4 regions of the Nonomuraea sp. NPDC050733 genome follow, and region 4 is predicted to be linked to each of the others. Evidence: riboswitches for the same ligand, from Rfam matches in the RefSeq annotation. Region 4 holds a riboswitch; each other region holds the start of a gene.
What was found. Region 4 has a riboswitch for cyclic di-AMP ahead of AB0H64_RS06135 (hypothetical protein). Riboswitches for the same ligand answer to the same signal wherever they lie in the genome.
Positions count from the first base shown of each region.

Region 1: another riboswitch for cyclic di-AMP. It lies ahead of AB0H64_RS15345 (hypothetical protein); the one in region 4 lies ahead of AB0H64_RS06135 (hypothetical protein).
Region 2: another riboswitch for cyclic di-AMP. It lies ahead of AB0H64_RS23250 (C40 family peptidase); the one in region 4 lies ahead of AB0H64_RS06135 (hypothetical protein).
Region 3: another riboswitch for cyclic di-AMP. It lies ahead of AB0H64_RS01310 (CHAP domain-containing protein); the one in region 4 lies ahead of AB0H64_RS06135 (hypothetical protein).

Region 1 covers NZ_JBFAHO010000007.1:28,945-34,595, reverse strand. Annotated here, with positions in the region: gene AB0H64_RS15365 (sigma-70 family RNA polymerase sigma factor) at 1-319, opposite strand, end outside; gene AB0H64_RS15360 (hypothetical protein) at 874-1,086, shown strand; gene AB0H64_RS15355 (tautomerase family protein) at 1,249-1,683, opposite strand; gene AB0H64_RS15350 (helix-turn-helix domain-containing protein) at 1,764-2,273, shown strand; gene AB0H64_RS15345 (hypothetical protein) at 2,515-3,477, opposite strand; cyclic di-AMP (ydaO/yuaA leader) riboswitch at 3,482-3,617, opposite strand; gene galT (galactose-1-phosphate uridylyltransferase) at 3,685-4,764, opposite strand; gene AB0H64_RS15335 (DeoR/GlpR family DNA-binding transcription regulator) at 4,767-5,540, opposite strand.
Region 2 covers NZ_JBFAHO010000014.1:151,773-157,423, forward strand. Annotated here, with positions in the region: gene AB0H64_RS23240 (transcriptional regulator) at 12-467, shown strand; gene AB0H64_RS23245 (class I SAM-dependent methyltransferase) at 477-1,289, shown strand; gene AB0H64_RS23250 (C40 family peptidase) at 2,147-2,674, opposite strand; cyclic di-AMP (ydaO/yuaA leader) riboswitch at 2,748-2,904, opposite strand; gene AB0H64_RS23255 (NlpC/P60 family protein) at 3,355-4,329, opposite strand; gene AB0H64_RS23260 (NYN domain-containing protein) at 4,454-5,651, opposite strand, start outside.
Region 3 covers NZ_JBFAHO010000001.1:284,735-290,385, forward strand. Annotated here, with positions in the region: gene AB0H64_RS01295 (transposase) at 1-242, opposite strand, end outside; gene AB0H64_RS01300 (aldo/keto reductase) at 437-1,252, shown strand; gene AB0H64_RS01305 (Gfo/Idh/MocA family oxidoreductase) at 1,273-2,226, shown strand; cyclic di-AMP (ydaO/yuaA leader) riboswitch at 2,345-2,484, shown strand; gene AB0H64_RS01310 (CHAP domain-containing protein) at 2,498-3,211, shown strand; gene AB0H64_RS01315 (ABC transporter substrate-binding protein) at 3,595-4,926, shown strand; gene AB0H64_RS01320 (sugar ABC transporter permease) at 5,006-5,651, shown strand, end outside.
Region 4 covers NZ_JBFAHO010000002.1:562,448-568,098, forward strand. Annotated here, with positions in the region: gene AB0H64_RS06125 (aldo/keto reductase) at 1-770, shown strand, start outside; gene AB0H64_RS06130 (DUF5302 domain-containing protein) at 844-1,044, shown strand; cyclic di-AMP (ydaO/yuaA leader) riboswitch at 1,229-1,366, shown strand; gene AB0H64_RS06135 (hypothetical protein) at 1,554-2,369, shown strand; gene AB0H64_RS06140 (alpha/beta hydrolase) at 2,728-3,567, shown strand; gene AB0H64_RS06145 (hypothetical protein) at 3,587-3,958, opposite strand; gene AB0H64_RS06150 (roadblock/LC7 domain-containing protein) at 3,998-4,429, opposite strand; gene AB0H64_RS06155 (hypothetical protein) at 4,426-5,484, opposite strand; gene AB0H64_RS06160 (roadblock/LC7 domain-containing protein) at 5,488-5,651, opposite strand, start outside.

The sequences.
Region 1 (5,651 bases), on a different contig from region 4:
CCAGCGCGCGTTGCAGATCCATGGCGAGGTCCGCGTCCCCCGCGCGGGCCGCTGCCTCGGGCGGGGCCGCGCTCAGCCTGGTACGGGAGAACCAGCCGGCCCGCTGCTCCTTGAGGAAGACCCGGACCAGGATCACGCGTACGTACGCGTCCAGATCGGCGGCCTCGCGGGCGTGGCGCCACTTGACGTACAGCCGCGTGATCGCCGCCTGGACCAGGTCGTCGGCCCGATGCCAGTCCTGGCACAGCGCGTACGCGGTCCGGCGTAACCAGAGCAGGCGTCCGCTGACGTACGCGGTGTACTCCTCGTCGGTGTTCACGCCTGGTGGATGCCTTCGGCGGCCCGCCAGGTTGACGCCTGGCCGAATCTAGTCGCCAAGGTGCGGCCCCGGCGGCGCGGGTGGGTGCGGAAACGACTGCTGGCGGCGAGCCCGGCGGATCGACTGGGACCGTGCTGATCCAGGGTGCATGGGTGAGCGGGGCGCGTCCGGCGGCGATCTCGGCCAGGACGTCGTGGGCTCGGCTACGGCCCAGGTTGGAGAGAGCGGCCTGGGCGTTGTTCGTCGCGAGAATGGCCTCTCGCAGCGGCATCAGTGCCGCTGCGATGCTTCCGTCGGGTCCGGTGAGCAGGGCGTCGACGCGATCGGCGAGCATGCAACTGAAGCACGCCGGGGCATCACCGATGCCGGTGCGCCGACCACGGTTGTGCCGGCCACAGATCGCGCAGGACACCTCGAGTGCCTGGTAGCACGTAGGGCAGATGTCAGGGCTGGCGTCAGTGGCTTCCAGCGCGACACGGCGGGATCGTCCGCAGACCCCGCAGGGGCGACGAGGATGCGCGTAGCAGCGGGAGCAGAGGACGCGGTCGGAATCGGTGCGCCGCGCCGACCCGCACGACCCCGGCCGCCTGGTCGTCGACTGGTGGCATGCCACCTGCCACGTCTCCCGGCCGGCTGGTCAGCGGGTCTCGGCCGCCGACATCCTGGTCCGGGACGTGCCCGCCACGGTCACGATCCTGGGCACGTTCTCGACGAACGGCATGACCACCGACGACGGAGACCCGTCCTCGGCTTCGACCTGCACGTGACCGGCCCGTACAGGCCGCACGAGGTGCGGCCGGCCCACCGGGTCCCGCCGCTGCCGGGTGCGCGGGACGAGGCGGGCCAGGTGCCCGGATCGCCCCGGAGGGCCCGAGGCCCGGTGCACCGTCGGTGCCACGAGCGTCCCCAGCGCGTCCCCGGCCGAGGGTCTAACCGCTGGTGACTATGGCCGCGATGTCCTCGATGCGCACGATCTCCCCGCCCGCTCCCCAGTTGCCCTCCGGGATCTCGTTGATGTGCACCCACGCGGCGGCGGCCTGGGTGAACCGTCCCGGATCCACATCGGCGTCCGCGAGCACCCGCGTGACGCGCCGCACGATGTCACGGCGTTTTTCGTCGTTCATCGAACCGGCCGGGACCCCCACTCGCACCACGTATTTGGGCTTCTCCCCGGCGGGCAACTGCCGGCCGCCCACGAACCAGGCGTCGATCTCGTTGACCACCAGCCACGAGATGGACCTGGCCGCCTCGGTGTCGGGGGCGCCCTCGGCGATCATCACCTCCGACACCAGTCGCCCGCCGATCTTCTCGCGGTGCTCCTGGTCGAGCGAGCCCTTGGGGACGAACAGCTCTACGAACGGCATAGGTAAGTCCTTTCATTAAACTCTCCTGTTCGGCAACGTACAAGAGTGAGTTGAATGAAGCAACCCTCTACACTGGCGCCATGCAACGGACTAGCTTCGCGGAGATGCACTGCTCGATCGGGCAGTCCCTGGAACGCGTCGGCGAGTGGTGGACGCCGCTGATCGTGCGGGACATCTACCTCGGCCTGCACCGGTTCGACGACATCGCGCAGAACCTCGGCATCGCCCGCAACCTGCTCACCCGCCGGCTCGAGACGCTGCTCACCGACGGCATCGTGGAGCGCCGGGCGTATCAGGTGCGCCCGCTGCGGCACGAGTACCACCTCACCGAGGCCGGCCGCGAACTCGTGCCGGTACTGATGGCGCTGATGGCCTGGGGCGACAAATGGGCGACACCGGCGGGCGGTCCGCCGGTGCGCCTGGTGCACCGCGAATGTGGTGCGGAATTCACCCCGCAGGTCTGCTGTTCGGGGTGCGGGGAAGCGGTGACCACCGCCAACGTGACGGTGCTGCCCGGTCCGGGCGCCGCCTCCGGGCCGGGGACCAGGGTGCTGGCCCGGCGCAGCGGCATCGCGCCCGAGGAGTTGTGACCGGCGAGATCACGGTGCCCCGTCCCCGGTCGTCGAGTTCGAGGTGGGGCCAGGTATCGCCCCCGGCGTCATGGAAGCGGATCCAGCGGGTCGCCCCCCGCTCGACAGTCCTGGGGCGAGGCCGAGCGGCCGGCCGATGACCGGTGGTGGGAGTTGGCGACAAGCCCCAACCGGCGCGAGGGCTTACGCAGCCGCCAGTCTCCACCGCATCACCACCGCCGGCACAAACGGCATCCCGGTTTCAGTTCATCGAGATGTGGACGTGGTCGAAGTGGTTCTCGGTGATGCTGCCACGGTCCGACATGGCGCTCCAGCCGGAGCCCTGGTTGATGCGTTGCCGCCAGATCACGTACTTCACCCCCAGCTTCGCCTTGTTCGCCAACGCCCAGGCCGCGAGGCGGTCGCCGAGGGCCTGGTTGGCCGCGCTGGGCATGGTGCCGCCCGAACTCATCATGAAGTCGCACGCCCGGCCCAGCGGGTGCTCGCCGCTCGACCCCGAGCGGAAGCAGCCGACCGTGAACGGCAGCGAGAAGTTCTTCTCGACCAGCGCGCGCATCGCCCGGGTGCGGGGGGTGATGTTGTCGGTGCCCGACGGCAGCTCGGGCGCCCAGGTGCCGTCGGAGCGGCGGCCGGTGCTGACCGGCACGAGGTCCTTGAGCTTCTTCTCGATGTCGTCGATGACGTCCTGGGCCTCGTCGCGCCGCTTGGCGACGTCCGCCGTCTCGGCGCTGATCCGGGTGGCCAGGGCGGCGGCCTCGTCGGCCGCCCGCTTCTTCTCGTCGCGGGCCCTGGCGACGCCCAGCACGACCGCCTGCTGCTCGCGGGTCATCTGCTCCAGGACGGCCGCGCCGGCGGCGCTCTTGGGAAGCATGAAGCCGATGATGGCCGGGTCGCCGTTCTGGTAGCGCAACTGCGCGATCTCGGTGACCCGGCGCTCGGCCGTGGCGACCGCCTGCTCGGCGGCGGCGAGCCGCTTGCCGGCCGTGCCGGCCGCCTGCTGGGCCTTGGCGAGCTCGACCCGCTTGAGGTTGTAGCTCTCGATGAGCTTGTCGACCTTGCCGTTCAGCTTCTTCAGCTCGGCGCGCAGCTCGGATTCGCTGGGTTTGGGGTCGGCGGTCGCGGTGGCCGCGCCGAAACCGGCGGTGGCGATCACGACGCCGATGATGAAGTTGATGGCAAGGCGCGTGGGGGACGCGGACGCCACGGAGGATTCCTCTCCCTCTGCCGACCGGGTTAGCTGACGGGTTCGGGATGGGAGGTCCCTACCACCGAAGTGGATTCACCCCAGATGCGGTGGGTCCCCGGCTCCCGAGCGACGCGCCCGGGATTAGGCGTGTACCAGCTGTTACCGCCGGTACCGAAGGGATACTAGTAGTAAAGCGGAGGTCATGCGACTCCAATCGGAGATCAATCAGTGATCTACCTGTGATCGAATCAGCCGGGCCGCCTCCTCCGGGAGCACGTCGTTGACGAACGCGCCCATCGCCGACTCCGACCCCGCCAGATACTTCAGCTTCCCGGGCGCCCGCCTGATGCTGAACAGCTCCAGGTGCAGGTACCCCAGCTCGCGGTCCTGCCGTACCGGTGCCTGGTGCCAGGCCGCGACGTACGGCATGGCGACGCCGAACATCCCGTCCAGCGCCCGCAGCACCGAGGTGTAGAGCGGCGCGAACGCGGCGCGCTCCTCCTCCGACAGCGCGGCGAGGTCGGGGACCTGCCGGTGCGGGTAGACGTGCACCTCGAACGGCCAGCGCGCCGCGGCCGGCACGAAGGCCGTCCACAGCTCGTTGGCGGCCACGACCCGCGTCCCGGCGGCGCGCTCGGCCGCCAGCACGTCCGCGAACAGGTTGCCCCCCTGCCGGTCCGCGTGCCGCCTGGCCGCGCCGAGTTGGAGCTTCGTGCGGGGAGTGACGTACGGGTACGCGTAGATCTGTCCGTGCGGGTGGGTCAGCGTGATGCCGATCTCCTCGCCCCGGTTCTCGAAGCAGAAGACCTGCTCGACGCCGTCGATCGCGGACAGCTCGGCGGTACGGTCGGCCCACGCCTCCATCACCAGCTCGACCTGCGCGTCGGAGAGCCGGGAGAACGATGACGAGTGATCCGAGGTGAAGCACACCACCTCGCACCGCCCCACACCCGGACGAACCTCGCTCAGACCCCCCACATCCTGATAAGTCCCGAGATTCATGGAGAAGGAGGGGAAACGGTTCTCGAAGACCACCACGTCATAGTCGTGCGCCGGGATCTCCGAGGCCCGGGTGTCCGTCGACGGGCACAGCGGGCACTCGTCCGCCGGAGGCATGAACGTGCGTGTCTGCCGGTGTCCCGCGACCGCGATCCACTCCTCGGTCAGCGGGTCGTAACGCAGCTCGGAGGCCACCGGTCGCGGATCGAGCGGCCGGCGGTCGATCGCGCCGCGGTCGGCGTCGTCGCTCCGATCGAAGTAGATCAGCTCCCGGCCGTCGGCCAGATGGGTGATGGTGCGCTTCACGGCTACCCCTCAGCGATGATCAGTTGTCCGGCCCGTTCGGCCAGCTCGGTGCGTGCGTCCTCGGGCAGCCCCGCGTCGGTGATGACGACGTCGGCCTCGGCCAGCTCGGCGATCGTGCTGATGCCGATCGTGTTCCACTTCGTGTGGTCGGCCGGGACCACCAGCCGGTGCGCCGCGGCCACCAGCTCCCTGTCGGTCTCCGCCTCCAGCAGGTTCGGCGTGGTGAACCCGGCCCGCACGCTCATGCCGTGCACCCCGAGGAACAGCGTGTCCACGTGCAGCCGGCGGATCGCGGCCACCGCCACCGGGCCCACCAGCGCGTCGGAGGGAGTGCGGACGCCCCCGGTCAGCACGACCGTGCGGTCGGGACGCGGGTTGCGGTGGAAGACGTCGGCGACGGGCACGGAGTTCGTGATGACCGTCAGCTCGGGCACACCCGTCAGATGGTGGGCCAGCGACCACGTCGTGGTGCCGGCCGAAAGCGCGACCGCGGTGCCCGGCCGTACGAGCTCGGCGGCGGCACGCGCGATGGCCTCCTTCTCGTGCTGCTGCCGGGCCGACTTGGCGGTGAACCCCGGCTCCTCCGTGGAGCCCTGGTCCAGCGCCGTCGCGCCGCCGTGGACCTTGGCCAGCAGGCCGCGCTCGGCGAGGACCTCCAGGTCGCGGCGGATCGTCATGTCGGAGACACCGAGCTCGCGCACGAGGTCCGCCACCCGGACGCCGCCGCTGCTGCGGACGCGTTCGAGGATGGTCTGCTGTCGCTGCTGTGCCAGCAAGCCCGCGCTCCTTCCAACAGATTCCACCAAATTATGACATGCCAGTGTTGGGGAATGTTGACCGGTCTCACTCTTGTGCCGGAAGCGCCGGAGAGGGACGTTGGAGACACA
Region 2 (5,651 bases), on a different contig from region 4:
AGGACGCGACGATGAGCACTGAGGAACAGCAGGACCGGCTGCTCCGCTGGGTGGAACGGGTGGCGGCCTTCTGCGTCGAGGAGTGGGGGCTGCCGCCCATCACCGGACGCATCCTCGGCTGGCTCATGATCTGCGATCCGGCCGAGCAGTCAGCCGGCCAGATCGCGGACGTGATCCAGGCCAGCCGGGCCTCGCTCACCTCGAACATGCGCTTTCTCACGGCCATCGGCCTGGTCAAGAAGGTGAGAAGGCCCGGGGATCGCGTCTCCTACTACCGCATTGAAGACGACGCCTGGCAGAAGGTCATCCAGCGCAAGCTCGAAAGCCTGAGCGCGTTCGGCGAGATCGCTGACGAAGGGGTCGACATCGCGGGCGGCGAGGGGCACCGCACCGAGCGCATCAAGGCCGCCCACGACTCCCTGACGTGGCTGCAGAACCTCGCGGCCCGTCATCCGCTACGCCGTTAAGGAACCCCCATGCACCGCTGGCAACCCAAGCTCGGGCTGATCCAGGAAACGCTGCTGCTCACTCTTCACGCCAGAGCCCTGGACGCCGGGCAGCCCAGCCCGATCCTCGGCGATACGCTCTCCGCCGACCTGGCCGGCAGAATCGATTACGACTTCGGCAAGCTGAAGGTCAAGCCCAACCTCGTCCTCACCACGGCACTGCGCGCCAAGAAGCTCGACGGCGTCGTCCGCGCCTACATCGCCGCTCATCCCGGATGCGTGGTGCTCGACCTGGGCTGCGGCCTGGACACCAGGATGTTCCGCTGTGATCCCCCGCCCGGCGTCGACTGGTACGACATCGACTTCCCGGAAGTGGTGGACCTGCGATCCGAATGTCTGCCCGGCCGTTCCCACCTGGTCGGAGCCGACCTCACCGGCTCGGACTGGCTCACAGCCGTCCCCGGTGACCGGCCGGCGATGATCGTCGCCGAGGGGCTGCTCCCCTTCATGCCCGGCGACTCCTTCCAGACGATGACCCGCGCGCTGGCCGGCCATTTCCCATCGGGCGAGCTCGCGCTGAACGGCTACACCCGCTTCGCCGCCTGGGCCATGAAGTACCACCCGACCATCAAGGCACTCGGCATCACAGCCGCCCAGGGCTTCGACGACCCACGCGAACCAGAGTCCTGGCACGCCGGCCTCGAACTCATCGAGGAGCAGATCCTCACCCGCGCACCGGAAATAGCCCGGTTCCCGCAACCCCTGCGCGCGCTGACCCGTCTCACCGCCCGCAGCACGGCCTTGTCCCGGCAAGGAGCACGCATTCTCCGCTACCGGTTCTGAGCCCGTGCGGGCGGCGGTGGCGACAAGCGACGTTCCTTCAGGTTGTGGACCCGCCGCCGAAGGCGCTGGGGTGATGGAACGGAAATGTGCGCGAGTGCGCCCGCCCAACGAGATCGCGCGCTATCAGTGACCTGGACGGACGGGCCTGGCGTACGTTGCCGTTCGCGCCCACTCCGACGGCCGGAGCTGCAGGGGGCCGTTACTTGTGCGGCCGCTGCTTCCCGCCGGCTGTTCCCAGCGGCTTGGGTCCGTTCAGCAGCGGTGGAGATGTGCAGGCCGAGGAGCTTGCTGACGACAACGGCGGGCAGCTGCGAGGCGAGGTCCATCAGCGCGGTGCTGCGTCCGGGGCGGCTGTGCGCTCCGACCGTGTTCAGGAGGCGGTTCAGACTCGCAGGATGAATGTGCTTTCCGGCGTACTGGCCGGGGAAGAGCCAGCGGTGGCCGGATTCTCCGAGGACGGCCGGATGGTGGTCCGCGGTGGTCAGCTGGGCATCCTCACCGCGAGCCGGTACGGGGAGATGCCGGCCGGCCTGCGTCGTGACCACCTCGGCAGGACGGCGCTGTTCTACCTTGATGTGTCCTGGGGCGAGACGCTCCGCCGTCACCAGACGCGGCCTCAGCGTTCCCGATTCGGTCCCGACGAGATGCGGCAGTGGTACGTCGAGCGTGACGTGCGGTCGGGCGGTGGAAGCCGCGGTAGCGGGTCCGCGTCTGGGAGGGACGCGGGTGCCCGCGAGAGGGCCCTGAGGGCCGCTGAGCGCCGATCTCGGCTCCGCTGGAGCCAGGGGGCCCCGGGAGTTCCTCCCAGAGCGCGCGAAGACCCCGTCCCCAACCCGGGACGGGGTCTTCGTGCGTGCTCACAGGCCGGGACGTACCGCCCCCACGAACGACGACTTGCGCCATCCGCTGATCTTCTCGACGCGTACCGTCAGACCTGTCCGCGGCGAATGGACCATCTTGCCGTGGCCGACGTACATGCCCACGTGACCGAGCCCCCGGAAGAACATCAGGTCACCCGGCTGGAGGTTCTTCCAGGAGACCTTCTTCTTGACGCGTGCGAACTGGCTGTTCGTCACGCGGGGAATGCTCACGCCGGCCTTCTTCCAGGCGTACTGGACGAGACCGGAGCAGTCGAACGCGCCAGGGCCGGTGCCGCCGTAACGGTACGGGTCACCGATCTGCGCCTTGGCGACGGCGACGGCCGTACGGGCCTTCGCCTGCTGCCGGACGGCCTTGGAGGCCTTCGCCGTCTTGCCCGCGGCCGGCTTCACCGGCGCGGCGGCCGTGCCCGCCGAAGCCGTGGAAGGACCGGCCGTGGTGCTCGTCGTCCCTGCCGCCTGGGCCGCCGGAGCATGGAGGACCAGACCTCCGGCCGTCACGGTCATGGTGAGAGCGACGCCGCTCAGGGCGATTCGGGACAGACGGGGGTTGTGCGAGTGGGTAGACAGGATTTCTCCTTGGATCTTCCACGAACGCCTACCGGGTTAGCTGACGGATTCGGGCCTGGAAGTCGCCCTACGGCGCGTTACGCGCCGATTCACCCCTGATCCCGCTCGGGATCGCTGGGTCCCCGGCTCCGTGCCTCCTGGCTGCACGGACTCGGCAGGCCACCACCGCAACAAGTACGGATATCTACGGCGGCGACCGATGGATTGCTATCTCGTCCACATCGGTGGGACCGATGTTGGTTCGCGGCGCCATGGCTTGTTCGCCGCGACGCCAGAAGTTACGCCGAGAAGTCATGGCACGGCAAAGCACAGGTCAAGCTGTAAAGATCGCCATAAGGTGTCAGTAAGGTGACGACGCCCAGCTAGCCACCATGATTCGTTACGTAAATGTGACTCTGCTCACACTTGACGAATCAGGCGCCTGTCAGGACTCTTTCGTCACATTTGTCAGGTTTGTCCCCGGCATGACGGCAGGCCACGTGGCCATGAGCGGTCACTGATCGCTTCACTTCTTTACTGGCGTTCCCGTCACGAGAGGCGCGCGCGGCCGCTACACTGCCTCGCCACAGCGGGGCAGCGCCGTCGGTTCAGGGGTGAGGGACCCGCCGCGTGGCGCGCTACGGGCGGATGGCGCCGACGAGGGCGCCGCCGTACGAGGAGAGGGTGGCGACCTTGACGACGTCGCCCGTCTGCGGCGCGTGAACGATCTGGCCGTTGCCCGCGTAGATGCTTACGTGACCGAGTCCCGAGCTGAAGATGAGGTCCCCGGGCTGGAGCGCGTTCAGCGCCACCCTGCGCGAGGCACCCCACGCCCACTGCTGCCAGGTGGTGCGCGGCAGCGAGACGCCGGCCGCGCGCCACGACGCCTGCGTCAGCCCCGAGCAGTCCCAGCCGCCGGGGCCCGTGCCGCCGAACACGTACGGCTTGCCCACCTGCGAGTACGCGAACCTGAGCACGGCCGCCGCGTTGCCCGAGGCCGAACCGGTGTACTTGATGCCGGTGCTGTTCGGGTCGCCCGCCCGGTAGGCGCCGAGCCGGTCGAGGAGCTTCTTCTGCTGGGCGATGAGCTTGAGGACCTCGGCGCGTTCCTTGCGGACCGCGTCGCGCTCCTTGTCGGCGGCGGCCAGGGCCTCCTCGGCCTTGTCACGCTCGGCCTTGAGGCCGCGGTTCTCCCGGTCGAAGGCGGTGAGCTTGTCAGCGCGCTCGCGGGTCACCTGATCGGCCAGGGCGAGGCCGCCCAGGGTGTTCATGGGATCGTCGGAGCCGATCACGCCGGGCATGGAGGTGACGTCGCTGCCCAGCTTGTAGCTGTTGACGGCCATCGAGATCACCTGCTGGCGCAGGTCGGCCACGGTCGCGAGCTTGCGCTTGTAGCTATCGTTGAGCTTGGTGTAGGCGGACTGGGCCTTCTTGTGGTTCTCGGTCGCCGTGTTGTAGCGGTCGACGACCTTGTCGGCCTTGTCGTTGAGCTTGGCGAGCTTGGCCTTGGCCTGCTTGATCGTGGGCTTCGGCGCGGCCTGGGCTCCACCTGTCGGCGAAAGCAGCAGCCCGATCGCGAGACACGCGACCATCGGCACCCGGCCCAGACTCACAGCGTCGCCTCCAAGGGATCATACCTGGGGCGAAATAGTACAGAAGTTATGGCGTTGATCTCACCTAAACGCCAGATTCCTTATACCGTCGCTTTGCCATCCGGCGCTATGCCCGGACCGTGGCCTACGCGCGGCCCAGCCTGCGCAGAAGCAGTCCCGACGGTACGGGGCGGGCGCCCATCCTGCGGACGGATTCGGCCACCTCGCGGTCGGAGGACACCACGGCGATGGCCCGGCCGGGCGGCTCGGCGCGGACGAGCTGGCGGATGAGGTCGTCGGCGATCTCCCCCGGTGCGCTGAACAGCACGCGCACCCCGCGCGGCGCCACCACCTGGACCGGCGCGTTCAGCTCGGCCCCGTCGAAGACCACGGTTACCTCGACGCGGGTCTGCGCGACGAGCCCGCCGAGCCCGGTCATGAGCCGGTTGCGCTGGTCGGCCAGCGTGAGGGTGCCGTAGCCGGCCTTGGTCACGTTGTAGCCGTCGATGATCAGGTGCACCTGGGGCAGCCCGAGGAGCTGGTCGAGGAGCTGCGGGTCGTCGTCGGCCAGCGCGCGGGCCGGCACGCCGCGCACGCTGGGGCGCTCGCCGGTGACGGCCGCGACCGAGTCGGCGGGCCTGCTGATCATGGTGGGCAGGGCCAGCTCCCTGCGCAGCCCGGCGGAGGCGTCCTGGAGGGCGTCCAGCAGCACCCGGATACGCGCGTCCTCGATGCTGCGGCCCTCGCGGGCGGCCCGGCGCGAGGCTTCGAGCTGTTTCTCGGCGTCGGCCAGCCGCTCGCGCAACCGCCGCAGCTCGGCCTCTCCCGCGCTGCCCGCCGCCGAGGCCGCCGACCGCGCCTCCTCGGCGACCTGCTCCATCTCCTCGGCGCGCCGCTGCGCCTCCCTGGACTTCTCGCGGGCCTCGTGGAGGCGGCGGCGCAGGTCGGAGTTCTCCGTGCGGGCGGCCTTGAGCTGCTCGCGCAGCCGGTCGGTCTCCTCCTTGGCGGCGGTCTTCTGGGCGGCGAGCTGCTCGCGCAGCCGGGACACGACCTCCTCGCGCTCGGACCCCTCGGCGGCCACGGCGGACCGTTCGAGGTCGGCGCGGGCCGCCTCGACCATGTCGGCCCAGCCGGGCGGGCGGGTGAGGTAGGCGGCGGCCGCCACGAGCACGGGGTCGGCGGCGGGCGGCACCTGGCCGTCCGCCAGCGAGGCGACCAGCTCCGGCCAGCCCGCCGCGACCGACTCGGCGACCAGCTCGCGGAACTCCTTGTCGTTCTCCAGCTGCGCGGCGATGGGGGCGCTGCCCAGGCGGGCGCGCTTGCGCGGGTCGAACTTGGCGATG
Region 3 (5,651 bases), on a different contig from region 4:
CGCAGAGTGGCCTGCTGGGAGGAGAACGACCACCGGCCCTGCCCCTCCGCGTCATCGGCGCGAATGTGCTTCAGATCCGCCGACTGATCACCGTACCGGACGCTCACGCCCGCCTTGCGGTAGGCCGTACGCCGATGCTCCAACGCGCCGTTGTACAACTGGCGGTGGTCCTCGAGGCACGCCACCAGCGCGATCTGCTGACGAACGGTCGGCCGCAGCAGGAACTTGTACGTCCTGCGCACGGCCATCACCCCCGCCCGGCACTCGCGCTGCCGGCGCGGTCGGCCAGTCTCACGATCATCATGACAGCACCACTCGCCCTCTTGCCGTGGAGAGCAGAAAACCCATGGTGAGATCGGAGGGCGAACCAGTCGCTGACGCCATTGCCCCCGACCCTGTGCAGGCGATGGTGTCCACCTTGGTTCTAATGGAGGCCATGAATTCGCTCAATCTCACCAGTGACGGCGTCTCGATCCCCCAGCTCGGGTTCGGCGTCTGGCAAGTACCCGCCGACGAGGCCGAGCGGGCCGTGACGACCGCTTTGGAGGCCGGTTACCGGCACGTCGACACCGCCAGGATCTACGGCAACGAGGAGGGCGTGGGCCGGGCGGTGCGCGCCTCCGGTCTGCCGCGCGAGGAGGTGTTCGTCACCACGAAGCTGTGGAACGACGACCACCACCGCGCCGAGCGGGCCCTGGACGAGAGCCTGGCGCGGCTCGGCCTGGACCACGTCGACCTCTATCTCATCCACTGGCCCGTGCTGAAGCAGGACGCCTACGTGGGTGCCTGGCGGGCGTTGGAGAAGGCGCACCGCGACGGGCGGGCCCGGGCCATCGGTGTGTCCAACTTCACGGTGGAGGCGCTCACCCGGCTCATGGACGAGACCGGGGTCACGCCGTCGATCAACCAGATCGAGCTGCACCCGTGGCTCCAGCAGCACGAACTGCGGGCCTTCCACGAGGCCAACGGCATCCTCACCGAGGCGTGGAGCCCGCTCGGCCAGGGCCGGGGCCTGCTGGAGGAGCCGGCGTTCCAGACGCTGGCCGCCAAGCACGGGCGCACCCCGGCGCAGGTCGTGCTGCGCTGGCACATCCAGCTCGGCAACGTGACGATCCCCAAGTCGGTCACGCCCTCCCGCATCCGGGAGAACATCGACGTGTTCGACTTCGTCCTGGACGACGAGGACCTGGCGGCTATCGGGGCACTCAACGCCAATCGCCGCCTTGGGCCCGATCCCGCCACATTTGGGTAAAAAAGCTATGATCCCTCGCCATGAGGGATCTCGCATGGGGCATCGCGGCGACAGGCGGTATCGCACGGACCGTGGGCGCGGTCATCGCCGCGGAGCCCGGCATGCGGGTGGCGGCCGTCGGCTCGCGTGACCTGGACCGCGCCGACGCGCTGGCCGCGGAGCTCGGCGCCGAGTCGGCGTACGGCTCCTACGCGGAGCTGTGCGCCGACCCGGCCGTCGACGCCGTGTACGTGGCCACGCCCCACGCCCAGCACCTGGCGGTGGCCGAGGCGGCCATCGCGGCGGGCAAGGCCGTGCTGTGCGAGAAGCCGCTGGCCGCCTCGCTCGCCGACGCCGAGCGCATGGTGCGCCTGGCCCGCGAGGCCGGGGTCTTCCTGATGGAAGCGATGTGGATGCGGTTCAACCCGCTCATCCGGCGGGTGGCCGCCGACCCGCGCTTCGGCGAGATCCGCTCGGTGCAGGCCAGTTTTGGCTTCGCTTTGCCGTTCGATCCGGCGCACCGGCTGTGGGCTCCGGAGCTGGGTGGCGGGGCCCTGCTCGACCTCGGGATCTACCCGTTCGGGCTGGCCCAGCTGCTGCTCGGGGCGCCGTCGGAGGTGCGGATGACGGGCTGCCTGGCGCCGTCGGGCGTGGACGCGGAGGCGGGCGGCGTGCTGGTCTATCCCGGCGGGAGGCGGGCGCTGGTGGAGTCCTCGCTGCTCGCCTCGTTCCCCAACAGCGCGTACGTGGTGGGCACGGGGATGCGGGCCGAGATCCAGGCGCCGTTCTGGGCCCCGAACCGGGTCGTGCTCAGCGGAGCGTCGATGGCGACGGAGGTCCACGACCTCGACCCGGCCGACAACGGATACGCGGGTGAGCTGCGCGAGGTACGGGACGCCCTGGCCGAGGGACGGACCGAAAGCGAGATCATGCCACTGGACGAAAGCCTTGCCATGATGGGGCTTCTGGAGGAGGCACGCTCCCAGCTCTCCTAGCTGGGCATTTATCCACTTGTAATCCTCTTGCCGGATGTATTACCTTAAATCCTGTTCGTCGGCTTACGTCCGGTTTGCCCGTTCGTTGCCGGCCTATCGCACAGATCATCACAGGACCCCCCTGTGACCGCTGAATCCGCCTGAGCGCGGAACCGGGGACCCACTTCTCTTGGGGTGAATCGGCACTTCCTTGTGCCGTAGGGCAGCTTCCACGCCCGAACCCGTCAGCTAACCCGGTAAGCGGCATGGAAGCAAGGAGCATCCCTTCTCGATGGCCAAGCACCGTCTCCTCCGTGCCCTCACGCCCGGAACGATCCGCGCCACCCTCGGCGCGACCATCATCGCCTCGGCCGCCTTCGGCGCCGTCGCGCCGGCCAACGCGGACACCCCCGAGCACGTGGGGCCGGCATCCAACTCGTCCACCAGCCAGAGCGTCAACAGCCAGGCCGCCAACAGCCAAGCCGCGTCCGGCTCGCAGTACGGCCGGGTCAACGTGACCGCGCAGAAGGTCCTCGACGTGGCCCGCGCGCAGGTCGGCACCTCCGAGAACGCCTACGGCGGCGGCACCAAGTTCCAGCAGTGGTACGCGAAGTCGCAGCGCGCGCTGGAGACCGTCAAGCGTGACGGCGGCTCGCCGCAGGCCTACCTCAACGCCGCCTGGTGCTCGATGTTCGTCTCCTGGGTCGGCGAGCAGACCGGCGCCCGCCCGCAGGTCGGCTGGGACGCCTACACCGTCGCCCACGCCCGCTGGTTCGCCCAGAACCACCGCTGGGGCAGCGCGCCCAAGCCCGGCGCCGTCGTCTTCTTCTCCTGGAGCGGCAGCAAGAGCCTGGACGACATCAACCACGTCGGGTTCGTCGTCAAGGACAACGGCAACGGCACGATCTCCACGATCGAGGGCAACACCGGCAACGGCCGCGTCGAGCAGCGCGTCCGGCCGACCTCCCAGGTCGTCGGCTACGGCTACCCGAACTACGCCGGCTGACCCGGTCCCCCTACCACTCCCCCACCTCTCCCCAGAGGGAGCGAGCGCGCGCCTTCCCCCGGCGCGCGCTCGCTCGCGTTCCGGGCAGGTCTCTCGTACGCCTGACACCCCTCGTCCCGCCCCGGCCTTCAGCGGGTTGTCCGTTCCTGTGGCGTTAACGGGACAGATGGTATGGGAGCGCTCCCAGCGACCTTTTCGCGCTGTTTGCGGCCTTGAATCCGCTTTCACGGCGCCAAATCCGGCCTGAGGTAACGGTTGCGTTGCGGGCCGTTGACGGCCCCCACGCCATGAGGGCACTCTTTGTGGGAGCGCTCCCAAGACCTTCCCATCGCGGCCTCACGTCGCGATGCACCTCCCACATTCACCACCCAGAGGGGTTCCGAATGAAGAACCACAAGCGCTTCGTCGTGACCGGAGCCGCGATGACGGCGCTGCTGGCCATCGCGGCGTGCAGCAGCGGCGGTGGCGGCGCCACCCCGGCGGGCTCGCAGAGCAGCGCGGCGGCGGAGCCGGTCACGATCAACGTGCACACCTTCGGCGGCGGCGAGAACTTCGGCTACGACGAGGCCGTCAAGAAGTGGAACGCCGAGCACCCGAACATCCAGATCAAGTACACGAACCTCACCGACCGGTTCGAGGACGTGTACCTGCCGCAGCTCCTCCAGCGTCTCCAGGCGGGGGCAGGCGCAGGAGACGTGGTCGGCATCGACGAGGGCGCGATGGGCCTCATGGCGGCCCGTCCGCAGTTCTTCGCCGACCTCGGCCAGTACGGCCTGGAAAGCCGCAAGGCGGACTTCCCGGCGGCCAAGTGGGAGGCGGGCCTCAACGCGGACGGCAAGCTGTTCGCGCTGGGCACGGACATGGGCGGCATGACCATGTGCTACCGCAAGGACCTGTTCAAGAAGGCCGGTCTGCCCACCGACCGCGAGGAGGTCGGCAAGCTCTGGCCGGACTGGAACGCGTTCCTGGAGACCGGCAAGAAGTTCGAGGCCGCCAAGACGGGCGCGAAGTTCATGGACGGCCCCAACACGATCTACAACGTCATCCTCTTCCAGGAGGCGCCGAAGAACGGCAACCTCTCCTACTTCGACAAGAACAACCAGCTCGTCATCGAGTCCAACCCGGCCGTCAAGACCTCCTTCGACTGGGTGACCACCTTCAGCAAGGCCGGCATGACCGCCAAGCTGCAGGCGTGGAGCCCGGCGTGGGACAAGGCCATCAAGGGCGGCGGCTTCGCCACCATGGGCTGCCCGTCGTGGATGCTCGGCGTGATCGAGGGCAAGGCCGGCGAGTCCAACAAGGGCAACTGGGACGTCGCGGCGGTGCCGGGCGGCACGGGCAACTGGGGCGGCTCCTGGCTCGCGGTGCCCAAGCAGAGCAAGCACCCCAAGGAGGCCGCCGAGGTCGTGAACTACCTCACCGGCAAGGAGGGCCACGTCGCGGCCTTCAAGGAGGCCGGCGCGTTCCCGAGCTCGCTGCCCGCGCAGCAGGACCCCGAGGTGGCGGGCCTGAAGAACGCCTACTTCAACGACGCGCCGACCGGCCAGATCTTCAGCGACTCGGTGAAGAACCTCCAGCCGGTGTTCTTCGGTGAGAAGCACGCCCAGGTGAAGACCGCGGTCGAGAAGGTCATCGAGGGCATGGACCAGGGCGCGATCAAGTACGACGAGGCCTGGTCGAAGTTCGTCGCGGCGGGTGTGAAGGCGGCGGGCTGACCCCCGTCCCCCAGGACCGGGTGGCGCCCCTTCCCCTCTGCGGGCGCCACCCCTCCCCGCCCCGGCTCGAAAGGCTTCCATGACTATCCAACTCGCGCCGCCGCCCGCCCGGCGGGCGCCGGGCAGGCGGTCGGCCCCCTCCCGGCGGATGGCCCGCTTCGACCTCAAGGGCACGCCGTACGTTCTGGTGTCGCCCTACTACCTGCTGTTCGCCGTCTTCGGCATCTTCCCGCTCGGCTACACGCTCTGGGTCTCGCTGCACGACTGGGAGCTGGCCGGCGACACGGAGTTCAACGGCCTGGCCAACTACGGCGAGCTGATCACCGACGCCGCCTTCTGGAACGCCGTCGTCAACACGCTCGGCATGTTCGTGCTGGCCACCGTGCCCCAGCTCGTGCTGGCGCTGCTGCTGGCCAACGCCCTCAACAAGAGGCTGCGCGGCCGGCTGCTGCTGCGCCTCGGCGTGCTGCTGCCGCTCATCACCTCCGTGGTCGCCGTGGCCGTGATCTTCAGCCAGCTCTACAGCCGCGACTACGGGGTCTTCAACTGGATCCTGTCCTGGTTCGGCGTCGATCCGATCATCTGGCAGAACGAGAAGTGGTCCTCCTGGATCGCGATCGCCACGATGGTCGACTGGCGCTGGACGGGCTACAACGCGATCATCCTGCTGGCCGCGATGCAGACGATCCCGCGCGACCTGTACGAGGCCGCCTCCATCGACGGTG
Region 4 (5,651 bases):
CCCAGTCGGTCCGGACGATCCACGCGGCGCTCGACGCCGGCGTGACGCTGATCGACACGGCCGACGCCTACACTCCCGCGTCCGACGAGGTGGGTCACAACGAGCGGCTGGTCGCCAAGGCGCTCGCGAGCTGGGGCGGTGACAGCGACGCGGTGCTGGTGGCCACCAAGGGCGGCCACACGCGGCCCCCGGAGGGCGGATGGGGGCTGGACGGCCGGCCGTCGTACCTGGTCGAGGCGTGTGAGCGGTCCCTGAAGGCCCTGGGCGTCGAGGCGATCGGCCTCTACCAGCACCACCGGCCCGACCCGGCCGTGCCGTACGAGGAGACGATCGGCGCGCTGCGCGACCTGCTCGACGCCGGCAAGATCCGGATGGCGGGCATCTCCAACGCGAACCCGCGCCAGATCAGGATCGCCTACGACATCCTCGGCGGCCGGCTGGCGAGCGTGCAGAACCAGTACTCGCCCGCGTTCCGCTCCAGCGAGCCGGAGGTGGACCTGTGCGAGGAGCTGGGCGTGGCGTTCCTGCCGTGGTCGCCGCTGGGCGGGATCAGCGCGGCGGGGCGGCTCGGCGGCGCGTACGAGGGGTTCGCCAGGGTGGCCGAGCAGCGCGGGGTGTCTCCGCAGCGGGTCTGCCTGGCCTGGGAGCTGGCGCGCAGCCCGGTCATGGTCCCGATCCCCGGGGCGAGCCGGCCGGAGAGCATCCTCGACTCTGTGGCGGCGGCGGACCTGGTCCTCACCTCCGAGGAGCTCGCCGCTCTCGGCGGCTGAGGCGGCCCGCCGGTTTCGCGCGGCGGGTTCGGGCGTGCGAAGCTTTGAATGTCCCCAACACCAGGAGGTCCTCATGACGGAAACACCGGAGCCGGAAGCCAGCGAAACTCCCGAGGACGAGTTGAAGCGCAAGTTCCGTGAGGCGCTGGAGCGCAAGCGTGCGCGGCAGGCCGACTCGGGCGCTGGTGGCAGGGGCGGCGACGCTTCCAAGATTCACGGCGCTCACGGACCGGCCGCCAGCAAGCGTTCCTTCCGGCGCAAGAGCGGAGGCTGAGGCGTCCGGAGCACGGGCTGAGACCTGGTTTCCTGGAGGGGTACGGCATGCCGTACCCCTCTTTTTCTTTGCCTGCAAGGTAGATCTTCGCCCGATTTATGGGCTTACCTTTGCTTTTGTCCGGTTCGCTGGCTAGAGTCAAGCGCATTCCGGTCAGTGACCTAGCCCTTCGTCAGGAAGCGGCGACTGGCCGGCGCCGAATCCCGCGCCGCGCGGGAACCGGGGACCCACCTCTGGGGTGAATCCGGCCGCACCTTGGCCGGTAGGGCATCTCCACGTCCGAACCCGTCAGCTAACCCGGTAGGCGAGATGGAGAGGACAAGACTTCATGCGCTACCGCGTACCCCCGGACGGGACAGTGTCACCAGCCGCCTCCTGAGCGGCACCCCTTCCCCCTGACCTTCTCTCGCGCTCTCGCGTAGTGCCCGTTCGGCGTTCTGCCCGGCTACGCGTCCCCATCTCTTCTGAGCGCGCCCCTCTGTACCCCACGTAAAGGACTTTTTCAACACATGTCCGAACGACTTGGCATGCGTTCCTTCAGCCTCTTCACGGCGGCCGTACTCGGCGCGCTCACCATCGGCGCCGGCACCACGGCGGCGCACGCCGACACCGACGAGGGCCAGCAGGTTCTCCTCAAGGGCTCGACCACCGCCTCCTACTTCTGGGACGACTCCTCCGGCCGCGCCGGCGACACCGGCCTGCCGGCCAGTGGCAAGCCCATGCAGAAGGGTCTGGCCGCCAGCCCCAGCTGGCCGCTCATGACCGAGGGCTACGTCATGTACAAGGGCAAGAAGGCCCCCTTCTTCGTCGGGGACCGCGGCCCGGGCGTGCCCTCCAGCAGCGGCGTCATGCTCGACCTCGACGCCAAGACCTTCGCCCAGCTCACCGGCGGCCGCTTCAACTCCAGCACGCTCGGTGTGGACGGCGTCGGCGGCCAGGGCCACATCAAGGTGAGCTACGTCATCACCAAGTGGGGCAACGGCGTGGGCAAGAAGAACCACCCGGTCGCCTTCTCCACCGGCGCCTGGCGTCGCGTCGACCACAACCCGGCCAAGCCGCCGGTGCTGGCCGAGGACAAGTCCACCGCTCCGGAGGAGTCCGGCGCCGGATCCGCCGGCAAGGGCACCTCCGTCTCGTCCCGTGACAAGGACCACGCCCGCGTGGTGAACGCCTCCCAGGCCACCACCCGCACCGAGGCCCGCGACGCCACCCCCGGCGACGAGGGTCTGAGCACCTCGGCCAGCCTCGCCCTGGTGGGCGTGGCCGCGGTCGGCGGCGGCCTGTACCTCGGCCGCGACCGCCTGCGCAAGCTCGTCCAGCGCTGACCCCCTCGTCCAGCGCTGACCCCCTCGGCCTGCGGCCGCCTCCCCCGGGCGGCACGCCGGCCGGCACCCGACCATCGGCCGGGTCCGGACGCCACCCCGTCCGGTCCGGCCTCCCCTGGGGGCCTGCCTGCCTCTCCATCCAGGCCCCCACCTCGCCACCCCGTTCCGGAACCGCCGCCGCCCCGGCGGTTCCGGGGCGGGGTGCGCGCATCTCAGCGCACACGGCCCTCCACGCACAGGGTCTCCGCGCACAGGGTCTCCGCGCACAGAGTCTCCGCACACAGGGTCTCCGCGCACAGGGATCGGCGTGGAGGCTTTACCGGCCCGCGATCCGAATGTCATTCTGTTTCTCGTGACCATGCGAGCGAAGGCCAACGGCATCGAGATCGCCTACGAGAGCTTCGGCACGGCCGGTGCCCGTCCCCTCCTCCTCGTCATGGGCCTCGGCGCCCAGCTCATCCACTGGGACGACGACCTGTGCCGCCTCCTCGCCGAGCAGGGGCACCACGTCGTCCGCTTCGACAACCGCGACGCGGGCCTGTCGACGCACCTGCACGACCTCGGCCAGCCCGTGTTCGGAGGCCCGGCGCCGTACCTGCTGGACGACATGGCCGACGACGCCGCCGGGCTGATGGACGCGCTCGGCTGGAGCGCCGCCCACGTGGTGGGCGCCTCGATGGGCGGCATGATCGCCCAGACGCTGGCCATCCGGCATCCCGGCCGGGTGCTCACGCTCACCTCCATCATGTCCACGCCCGGCTCGCGGGTCGCCCCTCCCACGCCGGCGGCGAGCGCGGTGCTGCTGGCCACGCCGCCCGCCGGGCGCGAGGAGGTGATCGCGCGGGCCCAGGACGCCTGGGCGGTGATCGGCTCACCCGGCTTCGAGCCGGACCGCGCGCGCATCGCGGACGTGGCCGCCCGCGCGTTCGACCGCTGCTTCGACCCGCCGGGCACCGCGCGCCAGCTCGCGGCCATCATGGCCTCCGGCGACCGCACCGAACGGCTGCGCCGGCTCGACGTGCCGGCGCTCGTGGTCCACGGCGAGGCCGACCAGCTCGTCCCCCTCGAAGGCGGCCGGGCCACCGCCGAGGCCATTCCCGGGGCCAGGCTGCTGACCTTCCCCGGCATGGGCCACGACCTGCCGCGTCCGCTCTGGCCGGACCTCGTCGCCGCCATCACCAAGCTGACCGCCGGATGACCTCGCCGGCACCGCCGGGCTAGACGTCCAGCTTCTCCTCGATGGAGCGGAGCTGGTGCCTGGCCAGCGCCAGGTTGGCCCGGGCCCGGTCCAGGGCCAGGTAGAGGAACAGGCCCTTGCCGCCGCGCCCGCTGATGGGCCGGATGATGTGGTACTGCGAGCCGAGCGTGATCAGGATGTCCTCGATCGCGTCCTTGAGCCCGAGCGAGTCCATCGTGCGGAGCTTGGCCTTGACCACCTCGGTGTTGCCGGCGCCCGCGACCTGGAGGTCCAGCTCCTTGGAGCCGCCGAGCGAGCCCAGCGTCATGCCGCTGCCGTGGTCGACGACCGCCGCCCCGATGGAGCCGTCGATCGTCATCATCTCCTTGAGAGAGACGTCCATGCTGGCCATGTCACTTCTCCGTTCTCTGCTGATTTCTCTGGTGGTCGGTCATCGCGTCCGTGCCGCGATGGCGGCCAGGGCGGCCGCGGTCTTGCGGCCCTCCAGCCGGAGCAGCCCGAGGTTCGTGCCGGGCTGGGCCAGGACTGTGAGGACGATGGTGGGGCCCGCGGCGTAGAACGCGGCGAACCCGGCCGTGCCCGAGATGAGCGTCTCCTCCAGGTCGCCCCTCCCGGCGATGGCGAGCATGCGCCTGCTCATGGCGAGCAGGGCGGCGGTGAGCGCGGCCGTCCGCTCGCCGTTGTCCACGGCGGGGTCGCAGGCGACGGCCAGTCCGTCGACCGTGCAGGCGACGCTGCCGCTGACGTCCGGGGTGCGCTCCCGCAGGAGCACCATCTCCTTGAGCACCTCGTCGTGCAGCTCCACCGGTGGCCTCCTTCTGAACGAGGGCAGTCTCACGACGGTGAGTGGGGGGAACCTCATGCCAGCTCCTCCAGGGCCTTCTTCAGCCGCATGAGCAGGGCCAGATCCCTCGGGTCCGCCGTCACGGGAGGGCCGAGGGGGCGGGCCGCGTGCGGCTGCGCGCCGGCCGCGTCCGGGAGGAGAGGCGGCGGACCGGCCGGCGCCGCGAGCGGCATGCCTGACGGCCCGGGGAGCGGGGCGGTGAGAGGGCCGGCCGGATCCGGCGGCTGAGGCGGCGCATCCGCCGGATCCGGGGTCTGGGGGGAGGGGCGGGAGCGCCGGCCGCCGCGTGCCCGCCTGGGCAACGGGGCGTCGTGCTCCCCGCCCGCCACGGGCGCCGACCCCGCGGGCGAGGGCGGCGACTGCGGTTGCACGGGCGCCTGCGGAGATGCGGGCCGTACGGGCGACGGCTCCACGGGCGGGGGCGGGGCGGGGTCGGCGGGCGCGAGCAGCCCGGCCGCCGCCAGCCGTCGTACGGCCAGCAGCACCGAGTACCCGGAGCGGCCCAGCCGCCGAGCCAGGTCCAGCGGCGCGGCCTCGCCGTCGGCGCGGGTGACGACCTCCCACTGGACGGCGCTGAGCGTCACCCCCTGCCCCGGCAGCCACGGCGCGAGCCGTACCGGAGCGGTGTCCACGTCGGCGGACGGCCAGATCCGCGCCAGGTGCGCCCGGCGGCGGGCGCACTCCCGCACGAGCCCGGACACCTCGAAGTACCACCGGCCGCCCAGCCAGTGCCGCTCGCCGGGCCGGAACTTGGGCCGCGTCCCCGTGGTCGGCAGCAGGAAGAACGCGGCGTCCAGGACGGCGCCCAGCACGCAGTACTGGAGCTCCCCGAGCGTGACCGGGCCCTCGGCGAGCAGCCGCTCGCAGCCGCCGTCCGCCTGGAGGCGGCGCAGCGCGGCCTCGGGGATCCGGCCGCGCGCGGCCAGGAGCCGCTCGACGCCGGGCGTCTGGGCGCACTCCATGTACGTGATCCGGCCCTCGTCGAGGAAGACGGTGCCGGTCCGGCCGACGCGCAGCGCGCCGGTGGGACGGTCGTTGGCGAGGCTCGCCAGCAGCGTGTCGAGGGTCCCCATGGGTCACGCCAGCAGCCGGCCGGAGATGTCCCGGAGGCGGTGGCGCGCGAGCGCGAGGTTCGAGCGCTCCAGGTCGAGGCGGACGTAGATGACCAGCGGCCCCTCGAACACGGTTTCCATCAGCCTGAGCAGGTGGTGCCCGCGGTCGGTGGTGACGAGCATGTCGT